Regions from separate parts of the Planctobacterium sp. AWM4_229 genome, predicted to be linked through region 2. Evidence: predicted binding sites of a transcription regulator. Region 2 holds the regulator's gene; each other region holds the start of a gene.
What was found. Region 2 encodes sigma-54, which starts transcription at its own class of promoters, with help from an activator protein. Its sites were predicted from a motif close to GTTGGCACGNNNNTNGNNT; they were not measured.

Region 1 (6,269 bases), on a different contig from region 2:
TTAAAACTAGTGGCGACGGCGACTGCAGGCACTGATCACATGGATCTGAATTACCTGCAAGAGCGAGGCATCAAAGCTTATTCCGCAGCAGGCTGCAATGCCATTGCCGTCGCTGAATATGTGATTGCAGGTTTATTGTGGTTGGCCGCAAAGGAGAATATCAAGCTGCAAGGCAAGCGCATAGGTATTGTTGGGGCTGGCAATGTCGGCACAGCGCTGGCGGAAAGAGCCGTGCATCTTGGTTTAGAGGTGCAGCTTTGTGATCCGCCACTGGAAGCGGCAGGAGATCCCCGTGACATGGTGCCACTGTCGGCAATACTTGAATGCGACATTATTAGTTTGCACGTGCCGTTTGTTAATACTGGAAAGTGGCCCACCCATCACATGTTCAACGAGCAGCGTTTACAAACCCTCAGGCCTGAGCAAATATTAGTCAATGCCTGTCGTGGTGAAGTGGTGGACAATTTTGCTTTAAAGTCTGTACTGCAAAGTAACAAAGCTTTTTTTACCCTATTTGATGTTTGGGAAAATGAACCTGACATTGACTTTGAGTTGGCTCAGCGCACTGATATCGCTACCCAGCATATTGCTGGCCATACCCTGGAAGGAAAGGCTCGCGGGACAGATATGATATACAACTTTGCCGCAGAGCAATTTGGCTGGCCGCAAAAGAGTATGTGGGATTATTTGCCTGAAGTTTCTTTTTCCGGGAAGTCCTGGCTGGAATTAGCAAAAAGCGAGCGCTCAGCGGAAGTGCAATTACATGACTTGATAAGTCAGGTTTATGCCATAGAACAAGATAGTTTCCTGTTTAAAACGCAAGTAAATGATGACAAATCTTTCAGATATAGCCGAAAACACTATGGTATTCGAAGAGAATTTTCTAGTGTGCAAGTAAATACTGGAAATTCTTTGCTGACACAGGCAATCTACGGGCTTGGTTTTCGAAACGTCGCAAAAGGCGACCAAACATAAACAATTGGAGTAAGAAGTAAATGTCTCGCGCATTTGATGTTGCCGTATTAGGTGCCACTGGTTTGGTGGGCAAAAACATGATTGAAATTCTCGAAGAACGTGGGTTTCCAATCAACAATCTTTATCCCTTAGCAAGCGCACGTAGCGCAGGTAGTACCATTACCTATAAGGGTGAAGAGATTACGGTACAAGATGCGGATACGTTTGATTGGACCCAGGTACAAATCGGCTTTTTCTCAGCGGGTGGCAGTATTTCGGCGAAATATGCTCCCATTGCTGCCGAGCAAGGTTGTGTGGTGATTGATAACACCTCACATTTTCGCTATGAGCCAGATATCCCACTGGTAGTGCCAGAAGTTAATGCTCACGCTATTGCTGATTTTAGAAATCGCAATATTATCGCCAACCCTAACTGTTCAACAATCGGCATGCTGGTGGCGCTCAAGCCTATTCATGATCATTTTGGTATCACGCGTATCAACGTGTCTACTTATCAATCTGTTTCGGGCGCTGGTAAATCTGCCATGGATGAATTGGCCAAACAAACGGCTGATTTGTTAAACGGTCGAGAAGTAAAAGTGGAAAGCTTTAGTCGTCAAATTGCTTTTAATTGTATTCCTCAGATTGATGTGTTCATGGACAATGACTACACCAAAGAAGAAATGAAAATGAGCTGGGAAACCCAAAAAATCATGGGCGACGAGAGTATCCTTGTGAATGCCACAGCAGTGCGAGTACCTGTGTTTTATGGTCATGGTGAAGCTGTGCACCTGGAGACGCAGCAGCCTATGGATGTGGAGCAGGTGAAAGCGCTTCTGAAAGAGGCTGAAGGTGTTGTACTAATGGAAAATCGTGAAGACTTTCCTACTCAAGTTGGCAACTCCAGCGGTAAAGATGAGGTGTTTGTTGGACGGGTACGTCAGGATATTACGCATCCCAATGGATTGAATTTATGGGTTGTTTCAGACAACGTACGCAAAGGCGCTGCCACTAACAGCATTCAGATAGCCGAAGTACTTATCCGCGACTATCTATAATTTCTATTTTCGGCCAGCGGTTTATCGCTGGTCCGCTTATTTAGTTATACCCAAACTACCTCAAGATACTCGACTTCAGCGGGAGAATAAAAGGATTTAGGCAAGGCAAATTGTAGAAGGCATGGTTGTTCTCACGTCGATACAATTTAACGCAGCATAAATGCTTTTAGGCCCCGCCCTTCGGGAGCTTCACAGCGCTTCCATTACTGTGTTGCACTTGTTTGAAAGGTAGCCGACATTCCTTCTCAAGTGCGCCTTGTACTGAAAGCGCTGTGATAGCTCTGAAGCTGGCATCTTGAGGTAGCTTGGGTATATAATCCTCCATCGCAACTGCCTATTTTATTTAAGTTTTTTCCATCTGCGCCGATGACCAGCAATAAGCGGGATTAAATCTGATTTTTGCTGTCCTCACACGGTGAATACTGTATTATCGGTGATGTTTAATCAGTGGCTAGAGGGGAATTGGCTTGCTCACTGTATCTGGTTTATAGTTAGATATGGAAATACCTCTGGTATAAGTCTTGCAGCCAAACGTTGGTTGACCCTGTTTTTGGCTGAAGTCATACAACTAACAACAAAAAATTGACGAAATTATAAAATCAAGACGGCAAAATACTTAAGTGCGTAATATTCAATCAGGATACAATTCTAACACAAGGGCAACCGGGCAAATCCAGGCGCGTAAAGGGCTTGGCGTTTCCAGTTTAGTGGTTTTTTTGATGCTCACTTGCCTGAGCTCCTTCACTTCCTTTGCTCAGCAGCCAAACGATCGACTCATTGAATTGCGAGGCGCAAAAAATTCCACAGAACAATATTCTGGCGCTACCTATGGCCCGATTGATTCCGACGATACTCTGTGGCGCATTGCGGATCGCTATCGTCAGAACAAAAACCTAAGCATCTATCAGGTAATGGTGGCCATCTATGAATTAAATAAAGATGCCTTTGCCACTGAAAACCTTAATACCCTGAAAAATGGCGCCATGTTGCGCTTACCCTCAGAGCGGTATATCGCTCGAATCGATGCCACAAATGCAAAAATCAAATCTGAACAAGATGACGATGCATGGTCTCCGGAAAATAAACCCGGTGAAAGCCTGGTTAACCTTAAGCCACCAGTCAAACTGGTTAATCGCGATGATCTGGCGGAAACCAAAACTGAAATTGAATCCCGTCTCAACCGCATTAATGAAGAGCAACAAGCGCAGTTTAATGCCATCAGACAACAGTTTGCTGAGTCAATAACTAGCGTAGAGTCATTGTTAGACGAAAATCGCAAAATATTTGATCGACTGGATACGGTAAACAAAGAGATCGACCAGCTGCGAGAGCGCGCCAGCCAAGACCAGGTTGAACAATCTCAAATGCTACAAATCCAGCAAGAAATGCTGGAATTGTTGACGCCTAAACCTGAGGAAGAGAAATCGCTAGATTTGTCATTTTTGACCTCAGATATCTTTATTATTGTCTCATCGTTATTGCTCACCTTGTCAGTTTTGGGTGGATTGACGATGTTCTTATTACGGCGCAAAGGCGACGAAGCGCCAGCGATTGAAACTGCCGCTCCTGCACCTGCCCCTGAAATGGCCTCAAAAGCCGTAGAAGAATCAGATGTATTGGATGAGTTGAGCTCAGATAGTACGGATGAATTAGGGGACGATGATTGGGCAGATGATGATCTGTTTGGTGATGACGACCTCCTACAAGATGAATTTGCAGAAGAGCTGGATGATTCGTTAGACAAGGTACTCGAAGAAGAGATGGGTAGCCTTGACATGGATGACGACCTGTTGAGCGGCGATGATGACGATTTCGGTGATTCAGATAGCGGGTTGTTGGACCAAGGTGATTTGGATGATTTGTTCGCATCTGATGAATCAGACGATGATGCCGTTGAATTGTCTGAAGCCGAAGACGACGTGGATGGCATTCTGGACGAATTTGCGGAGTTAGATGAGCCCGAGGTTGAAGATTTCGATAGCGGCCTTGATGAAGAACTTGACGCAGATGAACAACCCGATATCGACAGTATTTTGGAAGAGGCTGCAGAAACAGAAACTGCTGAAGAAATCACAGAAGAAACTCCTGAACCCGAACCCGAACCTGAACCAGAACCCGAACCCGTTGCGGAAGAAAATGCTGAAGAGCTAGAACCTTTCGATGCCGAAGAAGTTCTGGGCATTGCAGATGAAGATTTGTTAACCGATGAGGCGGTTGAAAAGTTAGAAGACAGCATCGAACAACAAAACGAGCAACTGGATAACATTACCGAAGAGCTGACGGAAGTATTACAAAATGCGCCACGTAAGGCGCCGGGTGATCCTGATGTTGCGATAGAAGAGCCAGAAACAGCATTTGGCGATGATGTTGCATTTGGAGATGATGTCGCCTTTGGGGATGATGCAGAGTTTGGAGACGAAAACGACTTTGAAGATTCATCCTTCTCCGATGAAGCAGATCTTGCAGACAGTTTGCTGGATGAAAGTGATTTAGATGACGTCTCCAGCGACTTATTTGCTGAAGATGAAGATGACTTGCAAGCACCCGAAGACGAACTGGATGCCATGGTAGCCAATCAGCCGGATACTGACGTAGAGTCTTTACAGGATGAGCTGGCTGATGAACTCCTTGCCGAGTTGGGTATTGAGGAAGTTGCTGACGATGATTCCGGGCAGATGGACCTCGCCGATGAATTATTAGCAGAATTGGGTGTTGAAGATCCTGAAGTCATGAACCAGGAGCCGGACAGTACTCAAGATGATATTGCTGACGAGCTGTTGGCAGAAATGGAAGCGGAAACCCAAGATGAAGATGACATTGATCAGGACTCATTAGCCGATGAGTTGTTAGCTGAGCTCGGTGTTGCAGATGAAGATAGTGAGCAAATTAGCGAGGATAGTCCTTCGCAAGCTGAGAACGCACAGGATGACCTTGCTGATGAACTACTTGCCGAACTGGGAATGGAAGGGGATTCGGATAGCGATTCTGAATCTGACCCCGATGAAACTACAGATACCGAAATAGATAATACCGCAGAGCTGCAAGATGTAGGTTTTGAAGAGCTTGATTCAGTTGATGACGGTGTAGATGCCATTGAGTCAGAGGATGCCATTGAATCAGAAGACAGCAGTGCTGAATCATTCGAGTTACCCGACGACGCTGAACTAGAGAGTTTAGTGGATGACATTGAAACAGAGGCTCCGTCAGAAATTGAAGCAGAGCTTCAGCCAGAACTAAAAGAAGAGATTCAGCCCGAAACCGATGAGCCAGGCCAGGAAGAGCCGGATGATTTTCAAGGTTCTGCAGAACCAGATGAACTTGCCACATCAGATGACGGTGAGCTTGATAACGAACCTGATGTTTTAGCTGAAAATCTGCCTGGACAGAACGACGAAAGTGAGGACTTTACAGATGAATCTTCGCTTATAGATGAGCCAGAAAATAACGCGCAAACAGATCCTGAATCCCTTATGGCAGAACAGGATGAGTTTGTTGCAGAAGTCGAGGATGACACTGAGACAGTTGCCGATCTTGCTGATGATGTTATCGAACAAGGCTATGATGTTGATAGCGATGAAGATAGCGAAGCCGAAGTCACTGATGAACTTCTTGATGAGCCGTCAAATTCAGATGATTCTTTAGAAGCAGAAGCAGAAGCAGAAGCAGAAGCAGAAGCAGAAGCAGAAGCAGAAGCAGAAGCAGAAGCAGAAGCAGAAGCAGAAGCAGAAGCAGAAGCCAAACCCAGCTACCCAATAGATGATATCACCGACGAGGACTATAACGATTTATTAGACTCCCTCGCGACTGATGGTGAACAGATAGATGGCCAGGTTGCTGATGAAGACGCTGAAACAAATGGTTTATTCTCTGGTGAATTATCACTTGAAGATATCCCGGATATTGCTTCAGATGATTTTGGTGCTGGAACTGAACCTGAAGAAGAGAAAACTCAAGCGTTCGAAGAAGAAACCGATGAGTTGTCTTTAGAGGATATTCCAGAATTAACGGAAGATGCATTCAGTTCAGTAGGTAAAGAGTCTACGGTTGATGAATCTGATTCATTGCCGGATTTCTCTGATTTGCCTCAGGGTGATCTATTAGAGCCGGAATTACTCGACGATGAACCTCAATCAGCGCAGTCTGAGAACGAAATATTAGAAGACAGTCTGACTGATATTGAAGACGCAACAGAAGATCCAACGCTGGTAGAAGATACGCTGGCTGAACCAGAAACAGACTTGTTGCACGAAGATACGC
Region 2 (6,269 bases):
TGATCTCCGGAGCGGCAGTAATGAGGCTGGTGAGTGAAACTGTGCCGATAAGCTTGTCGTAGCGATTGGTGACATAAAGCATGTCGGTATCTTCAGGCAACTCCTGTTTCAGTCTCAAATAACGCAATATGACCTCAACACTCACTTCAGGACGCAAAGTGATGGTATCGGTGTTCATAATGAACCCGGCGGTGCCTTCGCCGTAGGATAGTGCCTGTTCAGCACGAGCTCTGTCCATGCTGTCCATGGATTCCAGAACATCCTGAACTACTCTGTCCGGCAGACCGTGCAGCATTTCTGCAAGGTCATCGGTATCCATATCTTCTAGTGCATCGGCCAGTTTTTCCGGCACCATTTCCCGCATGATACCGTTCCGCACATCCTCAGAGAGTTCTTCCAGAACATCACCGTGATAATCGGTATCTATTAATTTCCATAGCAGGGAACGATTGCGTACGGGGGTCGATTCTAAAAGCAGTGCAACATCGGCCGGGGGAATGCTATGCAGCATTTTGCGCACATGAACAAATAGACCATTGCTCAGCGCTTCGTTAATGGCATCAAGCTGGGTTGTGACGTACTCTTGTTCTATTTTGCTCTGCTCTTTCATATTTTCCTCCTGGAGGAAAAGGGGGGCTGTGTGAGAGCAAACCCATATTGCGTAGTCAATTTAGAGATGAAGGATTTGAAGGAATACACAGAACTGGCGGTACCCTGAGGCGGGTTGTTACTCACCAAATCAGAAAAGAAGAAGTATAATTGCGTCGCTGGCGGCACTTATCGACACTCCTCTGCGCATTCTTCGAACTACCTGTTAATTAGGGCAGGTATTTGTTTTTATTAATATAGTTTAACGTAATAAGACCGTATTAGATATCAGCATTAAATAATATTCGAATTTAACCAGTCAGATTTTTCAGGTACTGCCAAAATCGTTATTCATCTTCATTAAATCGGGCTGAAAATAGTGCCTCAATGGCTTCCATTGCCGCTTCAGCGTCTTCACCTTCGCACACTACTTTGACTTGCTTATTTTGAGACCCCTCCAGCATCATCAGCCCCAGAACACTATTGGCAGATACACTTTTGCCGTCTTTTTGCACCAATATCTCGGCCGAAAATGAGGTAGCAAGCTTTACCAGTTCAGTGGCTGCTCGTGCGTGTAGCCCCAGCTTATTAATGATAGTCAGCTCTTTTTCGATACGGTTCAAGTGTCCAGTTCTCTGTGTCGGGTTTGTACGTCAGGGTGGGCTACCGAAAAATAACGAGATAGTGTTTCAGCCAGAAATACGGAACGATGCTGACCACCGGTGCAACCGATAGCAACGGTTACATAGCTACGGTTATTGCGTTCCAGATGTGGCAACCAGGTTTCAATCAAGTTTTGGATCTGCCCGATCACCTTATTCACAATGGGTTGTGAAGTAAGGTACTGAGCCACCGGGGTATCTTGACCCGTGTAGGGTTTTAATTCAGGTATCCAATGAGGATTGGGTAAAAATCTCACATCAAAAACATAATCTGCGTCTTTTGGGACGCCATTTTTAAAACCAAAGGATTCAAAAACTAATACCAGTCGCGAGGATTTTTTTCCTAATATACGTTCTCTAACAAGCTCTGCTAACTGGTGAATGGATAATTTATCAGTGTCGATGTGCAAATCTGCACGTTCATATATTGGGGTTAACAGTTCGCGCTCTTTAACAATCGCATCTGCAAGGGAGATCTTGTTTTTTGAAAGTGGGTGCAGACGGCGAGTTTCGCTGTAGCGCTTGATCAGCATGTCGTCACTGGCGTCGAGATAAATGATAGTTAAATCGGTTTTATTGGGCAGAAAATCCAGGTTTTCAGCCAATAAATCGGGATCTTTAGGTAAGTTACGCACATCAATACTGACGGCAATTTGATCGTATTCACTCACTACAGCATGAGTTAGCGTGGGCAGCATGCTGACGGGAAGATTATCTACACAGTAGTAACCCAAATCCTCCAAAGCCCTTAATACCACAGACTTTCCGGATCCGGATCGTCCGCTGATCACAATTAGTTTCATACCAGTGCTTCATAAAGTGCGTTGTCTGAATGGCAATTGCGAATAACCTTGATAACCTCTTTATCACTGAGTTTTTGAGCGATACGAGCCAAGGTTTGAAGGTGGCCGTCGGTTTGCTCAGTAGGCACAAGAATCGCAAAAAAAATGTCGACAAGCTGATTGTCGATTGAGTCAAATTCTATACCAGGAGAGCAGGTAATAACAATAGCCAGAGGGGAACTCAGACCATCTACTCGGCCGTGCGGGATAGCGATACCTTGTCCAATACCTGTGCTGCCCATTTTTTCTCGGCATAATAAACTGGCAAGCACATCTTCTTCGTTAAGTGCATCTAGTTTTTCGCTGGCAATGTTGCTGATGATTTGGAGTGCGCGTTTTTTGCTGGTAACAGGGACTGCACAACGCGTGCAGTCCAATGAGAGGATGTCTTTGATTTCCATCCTTGTTTAGGCCTCTTAATGACTCTTGAGTTTTTCTTTGTGTTTTATGACTTGCCTGTCTAGCTTGTCAATCAGTGAGTCAATCGCAGCATACATGTCTTTATGCTCCGACGTGGCAAATACTTCACCTCCATCAAGATGCAGGGTTGCTTCCGCTTTTTGGTTGAGTTTTTCAACGTTTAAGATGACATACACATTGTTTATGTGATCAAAATGTCGCTCAAGCTTGGTAAATTTTGTATCGACATAATCGCGAAGAGAATCGGTGATTTCGACGTGATGACCTGATAAGTTTATTTGCATAATTGGTCGTCCTTCTTGTAGGGAAGTCTATATTAGACTCTTACGTTGGTTAGATGGAGGAATCGAGAGCGATTCCCGGTATTTCGCAATGGTTCGCCGGGCTACCATAATGCCCTGATCGGCAAGCAATTGCGCAATCTTGCTATCACTTAGTGGTTTAGCCTGATTTTCTGCCGCCACAAGCTTTTTGATAAGTGCTCTAATTGCCGTAGAAGAACACTCACCACCATTTTCCGTTGCCACATGACTGGAAAAGAAATATTTGAGTTCGAAAATACCTCTTGGCGTGTGCATGTATTTTTGAGTGGTTACCCGTGAAATCGTGGACTCGTGCATGTCTACCATTTCTGCCACATCGTTTAGTACCATTGGCTTCATCATTTCCGGTCCATGCTCAAAAAAGCCATGTTGTTGCTGCACGATACAATTGGCCACTTTCAGCAAAGTATCGTTACGACTTTCTATGCTCTTGATAAACCATTTGGCTTCTTGCATGTGGGAGCGAATGAATTGACCGTCCGCACTGCTGCGGCTGTTTTTACTCATCGCAGCGTATTGTTGATTGATATTCAACTTAGGTACTGATTCGGGATTGAGTTCCACTACCCAGCGTCCGGATTTTTTAGTGACAGAAACATCTGGAATAACGTAATCCGGCTCTTTGGTATTGAGGGTACTACCAGGATGAGGATTGAGGGTTTGCAGCAGTTTTAATACTTCTTTTAACTGCTCTTCCCGCAGTTTCGATTTTCGAATAAGGGTACGAAAATCTTTGGCCATTAACAAATCAGAATAATCGCAAAGCAGTGATTTGGCCTCTTTCAACCAAGGGGTATCAGCGGGAAATTGCCCCAATTGCACCAACAAGCACTCTTGCGGCGAGATGGAGCCAGAACCCATAGGGTCAAAGTGCTGAATGCGTTTTCTGACACATTCTACTTCGTCCAGCTCAATTTCTTCATCATTGAGACTTTCCAGAATATCCTCAACCGATACGGTGAGATAGCCGCTCTCATCAATGGAGTCGATGATGGCCAATGCAATGGCTTGGTCGGTTTCACTGAAAGGTGTCAGATGCAGTTGCCAAAGCAAGTGATCTTGTATGGATTCGCTGGTTTCTCCCTGGTAAACCTGTTCATCATCGGAACCAACACTGGCAGCAGGGGCTGGTGCAGAAGACGCGCTGTAATACTCGTCCCAGGTACTGTCGATGGGGAGCTCATCGGGCAAATCATTTTTTTCGAATGCGTCGCTAGAATCAATACCGTCAGAGCCATTGAATTCTTTATCGCTGTCTGCGCCGTTTAGATCTGAACTGGATTTTGGCTCTTTGAGTAATTCTAAAGCCTCGTCACTGTTGCCATCTGTAGATTCATCCACTTCCAGAAGTGGGTTGGCGTCCAATGCGTCTTGAATCTCCTGTTGCAGATCCAGCGTTGATAATTGCAACAAGCGAATGGCTTGCTGCAACTGCGGCGTCATTGTTAATTGTTGACTAAATTTTAGTTGTAAAGACGGCTTCATTAAAAATGGTTTTTCCGACTCCAGAATGCGAAATTATCGCAATCCACTTATGAGTTATTGTTTTAGTAACTATAGCCTGAATTGCTCACCCAGGTATACATCTCTTACTTGCTGATTGGCCAAAACCGTTTCCGGTTCGCCCTCAGCGATAACTTGCCCATGGCTGACGATGTAAGCTTGCTCACATACGTCGAGGGTTTCGCGCACATTGTGATCAGTGATCAGAACGCCAATTCCTCTGTCTCGCAGATGGTGAATAATCTTCTTTATATCATTAACAGAGATAGGGTCAACGCCTGCGAAAGGTTCGTCCAGCAAAATAAACTGTGGGTTGGCCGCTAGTGCCCGGGCAATTTCCACTCTGCGACGCTCGCCACCAGACAGGCTCATGCCAAGGTTATGGCGAATATGATTTAAGTTAAATTCATCCAGCAGCTCGTCTGCCAGTTCTTCGCGTTGTTCGTTATCCAGTTCTTTGCGCATTTGCAAAATTGCCATGAGATTCTGGAAAACGCTTAATTTTCTGAAAATCGAAGATTCTTGAGGCAAATAACCAATACCGTGCCGGGCACGGACATGCATCGGCTGTAAAGTCAGTTCGTGTTGGTCTATGAATACTTCACCTTTATCTAAGGTGACCAGACCTACGATCATATAAAATGTCGTGGTTTTTCCAGCGCCATTAGGACCCAATAAGCCCACTATTTGTCCGGTATTCACCTGGATGCTTACATCCCGCACTACCTGTCGGCTTTTATAAGATTTTGCCAAATTGTTAGCATATAAGGTTGGCACTATCAGTGTTTCCTTTTGCGGTTTATGCGTATTTAATTTTTATCGTCAGTTTGAAACACCGTTGTTACCCGGCCATCTGACTCATCACCGCCGGCAATGAGCTGTTCTTTTTCAAGATTAAAACTGATTTTTTCGCCTCTCACCATACTGGTGTCTTGGTGCAGTTCTGCTGAACCGTTCAATTCCAACGTTCGCGACTCAACCACGTAACGTATTTCTTCGGCTTTTGCAGTAATTTTACTGCCATCGTCCATGGTTTGAGAATATACCGCAGGTTTACCGATTGCGATAAAGATCTCCTTTCCCTTGCCATCCTCGGCACTCACTCGCACCTCGTCAGCATCGATGGAAAGTGATCCCTGACGAACTCGCACATCTTCTTTAAACACTGAGGTTTTGCGCTTTCCGTCAACAAATTGTGATTTGGAGTCTACTTTAATGGGAAGCTTAAAATCTTCCTTACCTGCCAGCGCTGTTGTTGAGAATAGTAGGCAAGCGCCACTAATTAACAACAGTCTGCTGATAAATGGTTTCAACATGTTCTTTTAGTTCCAATTTTCGGGTTAACAGATTGACGCTAAGCCCGTTGCTTTTTATGACAAAATCCTGACCCGTAATTATCACCGGATTGTCTGATCTCGCTGTGTTTTTTTCTAAATCGATTTCAACGAAACTGGTTTCTATGGTTTGCACAAAGTCCTGTTCGTTGAGACTTTTGATTACCACATTTTGCTCAAGTTCAATTCGTTGATCACTGTATAGTGTGCCTTCCTTAGCAATGATTTGCCATGGTGAGTCGGTTTCGTCGGTATATATCGTATATTCTGGCTCTTCAAACAAGGTAAACCCGAGAATTTCGTAATGTTCCATAGATGCCGCGAATACTTCGTGATTGATACTTCCCGACTCGTTGTAGAGCGTGCTTTTCATGTTCCGGGCCTGATAGTTGGGATCCCATGCTTCAGGTCGTTCATCAATCACTTCCGGCGCATCAGTCGTGGCTACCATATTGAAATAGATGGTGATGAGCACCAAAAATAAAAGCCCTAAGCTGAGATGAATTCTACTCATACACTACTTGCCTGAATGCCATTCAATTTGTCCTGACTTAAAAGGATCAGGTCACAAAGTTCACGCACACAACCAAATCCACC
Region 3 (6,269 bases), on a different contig from region 2:
TGGTGCGAAATAAATCAAGACATTGCGACAGAACACCATATCAAAACGCCCCAGATTGGCGTAGCTGTCCAGCAAATTGAGCTGTCTGAAGGTAACCATACGCGCAATCTCAGGCTTGATGCGCTTGTTTCCTTCTGGTGTATCGTCGAAAAACTGGCGTTTTCGTTCCTCAGATAATCCTCGCGACAAGGACAATGAATCGTAAGTGGCCACTTTACATTTTTGCAGCATTTCCGTGGACAGATCGGTACCGACAATTTGCACACCGGCAAATCGACTATTCAACTTCTGATATTCAGCTGCAGCCATCGCAATTGAATAGGGCTCTTGCCCTGATGATGCCGCAGCACACCAGATCTTTACCGGCTGTCGACTTTCTGCGAATTTGGGAAACAGCTCTTTGACTAACAGTTCAAAAGGATATCTGTCTCGAAACCACAGTGTTTCATTGGTGGTCATGGCATCAATAGCATCGTCTCTCAAACCCCTATTTCTGCCGTTGATCACATCATTAACCACCTGACTCAGCGAAGGCTCGTCATATTTTCGCATCAAAGGCGCTAAACGACTTCTCACCAAATACTGCTTGTTCGGTCCCAAAACGATACCACAGCAGCGCTCCAGGAATTCACTAAACAGTGTGTAGTCGTCTTCGCTTAATGTTTTATTCACCACAGATTATTTTTCCGCTGACTTGTCCAGCCATTTCTTTACCGCAGTAGCCAGTTCATCTGGGTGGAACTTCGCAATAAAATCATCCGCCCCCACCTTCTTAACCATCGCTTGGTTGAATACACCGCTCAATGAAGTATGCAGCACTACATGTAACTTAGCCAGTTCAGGCGTACTCTTAATCTCTGCCGTTAAGGTATAACCATCCATTTCTGGCATTTCAATATCACTGACGATAACGCCAACTTTGTCGGTTACATCGCCGGTTTCCGAGGCAATTTCTTTCAGTCTTTCAAGCGCTTCTCGGCCATCTTTGGCAGCTTCAATTTCCAGGCCCAATGAGGACAAGGCCTTTTTAACCTGGCTTCTCGCTACCGATGAGTCATCCGCGATGAAAATAATCTTGTCATCCAGACTGGCGTCGTGCTTAGCCAACTCTTCAGCCATGTCTTCGCGCACCACTTCTCGTGCTGGCGCGATTTCATTGAGGATTTTTTCAACATCCAGAATTTCAATTAATTCGCCATCAACTTCTGTGACAGCAGTAAGATAACTGGCCTTACCCGCCCCCTCAGGTGGTGGCAAGATGGCTTCCCAATTGATATTAATAATGCGCTCCACCGAGCCCACTAAAAAACCTTGTACTGAGCGGTTGTATTCCGCGATGACAATAAAGGCATTTTTGATATCTTCAATCTTACGTCCACCTGTTGCCATACTCATATCGATAACCGAGATAGTTTGGCCGCGAATATGGGCAACACCTCTTACCAAGGCATTCAGCTTTGGCATTGAAGTTAAGGGCGGACACTGTAAAACCTCACGTACTTTAAATACGTTAATTCCGTAGCGTTGGCGATTATTGAGTTTGAACAATAATAGCTCAAGGCGGTTTTGCCCCACCAGCTGAGTTCGTTGGTTAACAGAATCTAAAATTCCCGCCATAAAACACCTCTAATTCATCCAAACAGGCACGATACTTGAATAGTACTCTTATGTGGATGCGTGATTATTATTCGCCCACACAGCGTTATTTTTTTGACGCTGTTAAGTTTTTACCAAAATTGCCTTTAAGCATAGCCAAATTGGAAGAAAGTGAACATGAAAAATTTCGCCAACCTCAAGAAAACCTTAAAACTTTCCTTAATTGGTTGGTTTATAACAACCAATATAGCGGCTGCGCAAGAAAAAGATTTAATGCGTAATCTTGTGGAAGAGACCGCAGAGATATTTGTTTATCAAAATGCCGAAGTAGACAACATCAATGATGTACAAATTTCCGTCAGGAGTATTGATGAACGCATCAACATCCCTGCCTGTCCTGTGGATTTGCAAGCCAGCAGTAGTTCGCAATCTTTGCGTCAATCTAACGTAACAGTAAGAGTGAGCTGCCCGAGCAATGGTTGGTTCCATTATTTGAGTGTCAGCGTAACAGAAATGCAAGAAGTCGTTGTACTGGCAGATACGGTCTCCCCGGGTACCTTATTAACCGCCAATAACGTTACTTTAGAAAAAGTAGACAAAAGACGTATAAGAGGCGGCACTTTTGCCGATATAAAAGATGTTGTGGGTGCGCGTTTAAAGCGCCGTTCACGAGATGGCACTACCGTATCTCCGAATATGCTATGCTTTGTTTGTAAAGGCGACGCCATAGTGATAACTGCGAAGCTCAGCGGACTTGAAATAAAAACCAGTGGTGTAGCACTGCAAGATGGCAATATTGGTGATACGATCTCGGTTCAAAATAGACGCTCTAAAAAGCAGCTAGAAGCAGAAGTGGCGAATGTTAACGAGGTTCGAGTCCAGATATAAAATGGAACGAGGTGCGCTGCAACTCGGAGAGGCGCATTAGAAGATTGCCAATGTCGCTGTTAACCTAACAAATATTGGCAAATCATTGATTTTATAAAGACTTTTTTATGGTCTTAATTTAAACTGCGAAAATACAGTTAGCCAGTATAAAAAAAAAGCGCATTTATTGGTTTTTTATTAAAGATTGAAAGGCGTCAGCCGATAAGCTAACTGAGGGTTTAAAAGTATTGGAATTTAATCATGGCTATTAACAATGTAAATGGCACAGGTCAGAAGCCACAGTTGGAGAGTCAACGACTCAATCAACAACAGGCTCAGCAAGGCCAAAGTGCGAATACAGCACAGCAAGCTCAAACCGCTGCTGCTGCCCCTCGCCAGGATTCCGTTTCGCTGACCCAGTCAGCACAACAACTGGCGAACGTGCAGAAAAAAGCAAGCGACGCTCCGGTGAATCAAGATAAAGTTGATAAACTAAAAGCGGCGATTCAGAACGGCTCTTACAAGATTGATGCTGAGCAACTGGCATCCAAAATCTCGAAAGCTGAAACTGAACTGTTTGGCTTATCCAAAGGTTAATTGATGTCAGATTTGACTGCAGCTCTAGAACAACAACTAACGCTACTTCAGGCGTTAGAAGCTAACCTCCAAAAAGAACTGGAGTTGGTGGTTGCTCGCGATGCTGAAAGTCTGCTGACATTGATTGACGAAAAATCGGCATTACTGGAGCAGTTAGCACAAAACGATGTGTCTCTGCAAAAATTAAAAACGCCTGAGAGCGAGCTTTCCGAAGAACAATTCGAATTGGCTCAGCAAGGCAAAGAACTATTGCATAAGTGTCAGCATCAGACTGAAGTAAACGCTGCGGCAGTAGAAAAGAACCAAATAAGACTTCAGCGATTACGCAACGTAATGCTGGCAGCACGAAACAAAGAATCACTTACTTACACCAACAAAGGTAAAACACAGGGCGGCATGTTGGGCTCTGGTGTCAAAGCCTGACGTTTTATTAAAGCTCCCCTAACCGTTGAGCTAAGCACACAATATACCTTACCTATAAACCCCTTTAGCATAAACTCGTTTTACTTTGCACCTCGATAGTACTTGCTCAAAAACGACAAAACCTCTCAAAAGAGAGGTTTTCATGTTGAGTGGAGCGGGAAAACTCAATATATCAATAATAGGTGATTTCTTTTATTTTTCTTGGACGTGCCGTGGAAAGGTAAATATCATACACTTTTTGAAAATCGAGACTCAATTCCGTTGCGTAAACATCCTCACCTACCGGATAGGTTTTAACCACTTCAGCACCTCTGATTACGCCTTCAACCGATGCCTTTAAATCATTGTCCTTGAGCACCAGGTTAGCCAAAGACTGCTGGGTGTCAATTCGCTGCCCATACACTTGCTCGGCCAGTTCTTTGTAAGCATCCAGTTTGGATGCCTTTATGGCCATCAACATTTTGGCTGAGTCTGTTTTGCCCATTTGTGCGCTAACAGGTGCATAACCTACCGCAGTCAGTACAGGATGTTGCTCCGGTTGGACATACTCCCACTCTACTTGCTTATCACTGTAATACATCGCTTCCAGCGATTTACAGCCGGATAGCCCAAGTGTCACTAATCCAACGACAAGTAATTTGTCCATTTTGGAATTGAATTTTGTCTTCATAACCCACCCATCAGTTTGCCTGAATTTTGCATACAATCCGCTTGATAAAAGGATATCTTTATCAGCGCTATATTATTGACGCAATTGATACATCAATAATGTTTAATGCTTTCTAAGCAAGTTGTTTGCCATTTATTCTGATAAATAACAATGATTGATTGAGGTGGTACGTAATGTGCTTGTACCAAAGCAGCTAAAAAAACTGACGCCTTATTGACGGTAATTCACCAATTGCAGCAGATATAAGTGACAAAATATCGCGTCATGGCAAAAGATGTAAATTGAGGTTCTTATGTTCAGACAGATTTTTACTTTGTTGGCACTACTCAGTGTAGCGAGTCTGCCTACGCATGCAGCCTGGTTTGAAGCCAGTGGTCAAGCAGTAATACACAACAACAACAAAGAATTGGCCAGACAACAAGCAACTCATGAAGCGATACGACAAGCCCTTTTGTTTGCAGGTGCTTCGGTGCGCAGTGTTCAGGAAATGACCGACGGGTTGTTACGAGATGAACGGCTTGAAATAAGAGCCTCAGGCGAGGTAGCCAGTGTGGAGTTAATATCCGAGCATTACTACGATGATTTTGTAGAAGTCGCCATAAGAGCGGATATCTTTCCCCAAAGGGATCAGTGCAGTGCGTCTGATTACAAAAAAAATATTGTTACTAGTAAACTCCATGTCAGCGCCTACCGGCAAGCAGCCATAGGTGGTCTCAATGCCCTTGATGGCCCATTGGCTAACGCCATTAAAGAAAGTTTTGAAGTCTATTCCCAACGCGCCACGATCAGTAAAGTAGAGCCTTACACCTTCTTCCCTCAGCCTCAGGACCTTAAAACTCAATCAATGCTGTTAGCCGAACAAGCCAGCGCACAATATGTGTTGATCGGCGACATTGTGGAACTCAGTTTGGATGAAGAACCCCAGACCTACCTGGATGTGGCAAAATTCTGGGATGAGAAACATCCCGGTAGAAACCTGTCGATTCGCTTTATGTTATTAGACGGTACCAAAGGGGATATTCTTTTTGACAAGACTTATCATCGCTCGGCAATTTGGCAATTTGATAAACACCAGAAAGTACAAGCCACAAGCAAAGAGTTTTGGGGATCGCAATTCGGCAAAGCTACTGGCGAAATGCTGCGGGAGTTAACCTCTGAGATTGATGAGCTTATTGCTTGTATGCCTACTTATGGAAGAATAATTGGTATCCACAATAACAGCCTGTCGGTAAACATAGGTAGTAAGCAAGGTGTAAAAAAAGGTGACGAATTAGCGGTTTTTCAGATGCGTCATTTCTTCTCCCCCAATGGTTTATCTCAAACGCAATACAGTATTCATCCGTCAAGAGTTGTGGTGACTGAAGCCTTCTTTAATTCGGCACAATTAAGGGTGGTGGACGGGACTCCATTGGCGAATATTCAACCAAACGATTTTGTGGTGCGCCGCTAACGCTTTTATTGTAATTATGATTGCGTAATAATCTAAACAGTTAATGGTGATTAGTTCATAGCTAAATCAGCGTCCCCATAGTTTAACCGGATAAAACAAGAACCTCCTAAGTTTTAGATCTGCGTTCGAGTCGCGGTGGGGACGCCATTTTTTCTTTGGCTAAATACTTAATTCTTTTTTAATTAATTTGGCAAATTGCTTTTGGGTTTCAATATCTGCTCGTGCACGGCATAAATTCCACCAATTTTTAATCGTATCTAACTCTAATGCCAACATTGATTTTAAATGGCAGTTTTCTACCGCCACCACTTTTTCTCGACTTATGCCCAATTTTTCGGCGATCTGCTTTTGCGTAAAACTACTTTGCAAGCGAAGACTTCTCAAAATATCTGAACGCTCTACATGCAATATATCGGTACTTTTGTTGGCCATATTTACTACTTCCTTAATGCTGCCTTGAATTTGTCATTCTGGTTTTGGCGCTCAATGATAAGCTAGCGCTAATTGTATAGTTTAATTCATGTAAAGTATCGAATATTTACCTATTTAACAATCCCGAATGGTAATTATTTTAACCTGCATTTATTTCTATATAGTCTCTAAGATTTAAAACCATGATGATCTGTAGAAATGTCTTGAAGGTACAAGCTTCGTACATATATTTAT

Region 1: the regulator sigma-54 is predicted to act here: its motif matches at 2,474-2,492, upstream of ACXAGP_RS13555 (FimV/HubP family polar landmark protein).
Region 3: the regulator sigma-54 is predicted to act here: its motif matches at 4,268-4,286, upstream of ACXAGP_RS18765 (LPP20 family lipoprotein).

The regions. Positions count from the first base shown of each region.
Region 1 is NZ_JBSWWX010000005.1:408,975-415,243, forward strand. It holds gene ACXAGP_RS13545 (4-phosphoerythronate dehydrogenase) at 1-975, shown strand, start outside; gene ACXAGP_RS13550 (aspartate-semialdehyde dehydrogenase) at 996-2,012, shown strand; gene ACXAGP_RS13555 (FimV/HubP family polar landmark protein) at 2,633-6,269, shown strand, end outside.
Region 2 is NZ_JBSWWX010000010.1:108,263-114,531, forward strand. It holds gene mgtE (magnesium transporter) at 1-610, opposite strand, end outside; gene ACXAGP_RS19810 (HPr family phosphocarrier protein) at 936-1,211, opposite strand; gene rapZ (RNase adapter RapZ) at 1,208-2,053, opposite strand; gene ptsN (PTS IIA-like nitrogen regulatory protein PtsN) at 2,050-2,493, opposite strand; gene hpf (ribosome hibernation promoting factor) at 2,509-2,796, opposite strand; gene ACXAGP_RS19830 (RNA polymerase factor sigma-54) at 2,824-4,320, opposite strand; gene lptB (LPS export ABC transporter ATP-binding protein) at 4,390-5,115, opposite strand; gene lptA (lipopolysaccharide transport periplasmic protein LptA) at 5,148-5,654, opposite strand; gene lptC (LPS export ABC transporter periplasmic protein LptC) at 5,617-6,186, opposite strand; gene kdsC (3-deoxy-manno-octulosonate-8-phosphatase KdsC) at 6,183-6,269, opposite strand, start outside.
Region 3 is NZ_JBSWWX010000009.1:12,670-18,938, forward strand. It holds gene ACXAGP_RS18740 (CheR family methyltransferase) at 1-675, opposite strand, end outside; gene ACXAGP_RS18745 (chemotaxis protein CheV) at 679-1,617, opposite strand; gene flgA (flagellar basal body P-ring formation chaperone FlgA) at 1,774-2,484, shown strand; gene flgM (flagellar biosynthesis anti-sigma factor FlgM) at 2,725-3,060, shown strand; gene flgN (flagellar export chaperone FlgN) at 3,064-3,483, shown strand; gene ACXAGP_RS18765 (LPP20 family lipoprotein) at 3,656-4,153, opposite strand; gene ACXAGP_RS18770 (flagella assembly protein FlgT) at 4,446-5,603, shown strand; gene ACXAGP_RS18775 (transcriptional regulator) at 5,763-6,035, opposite strand.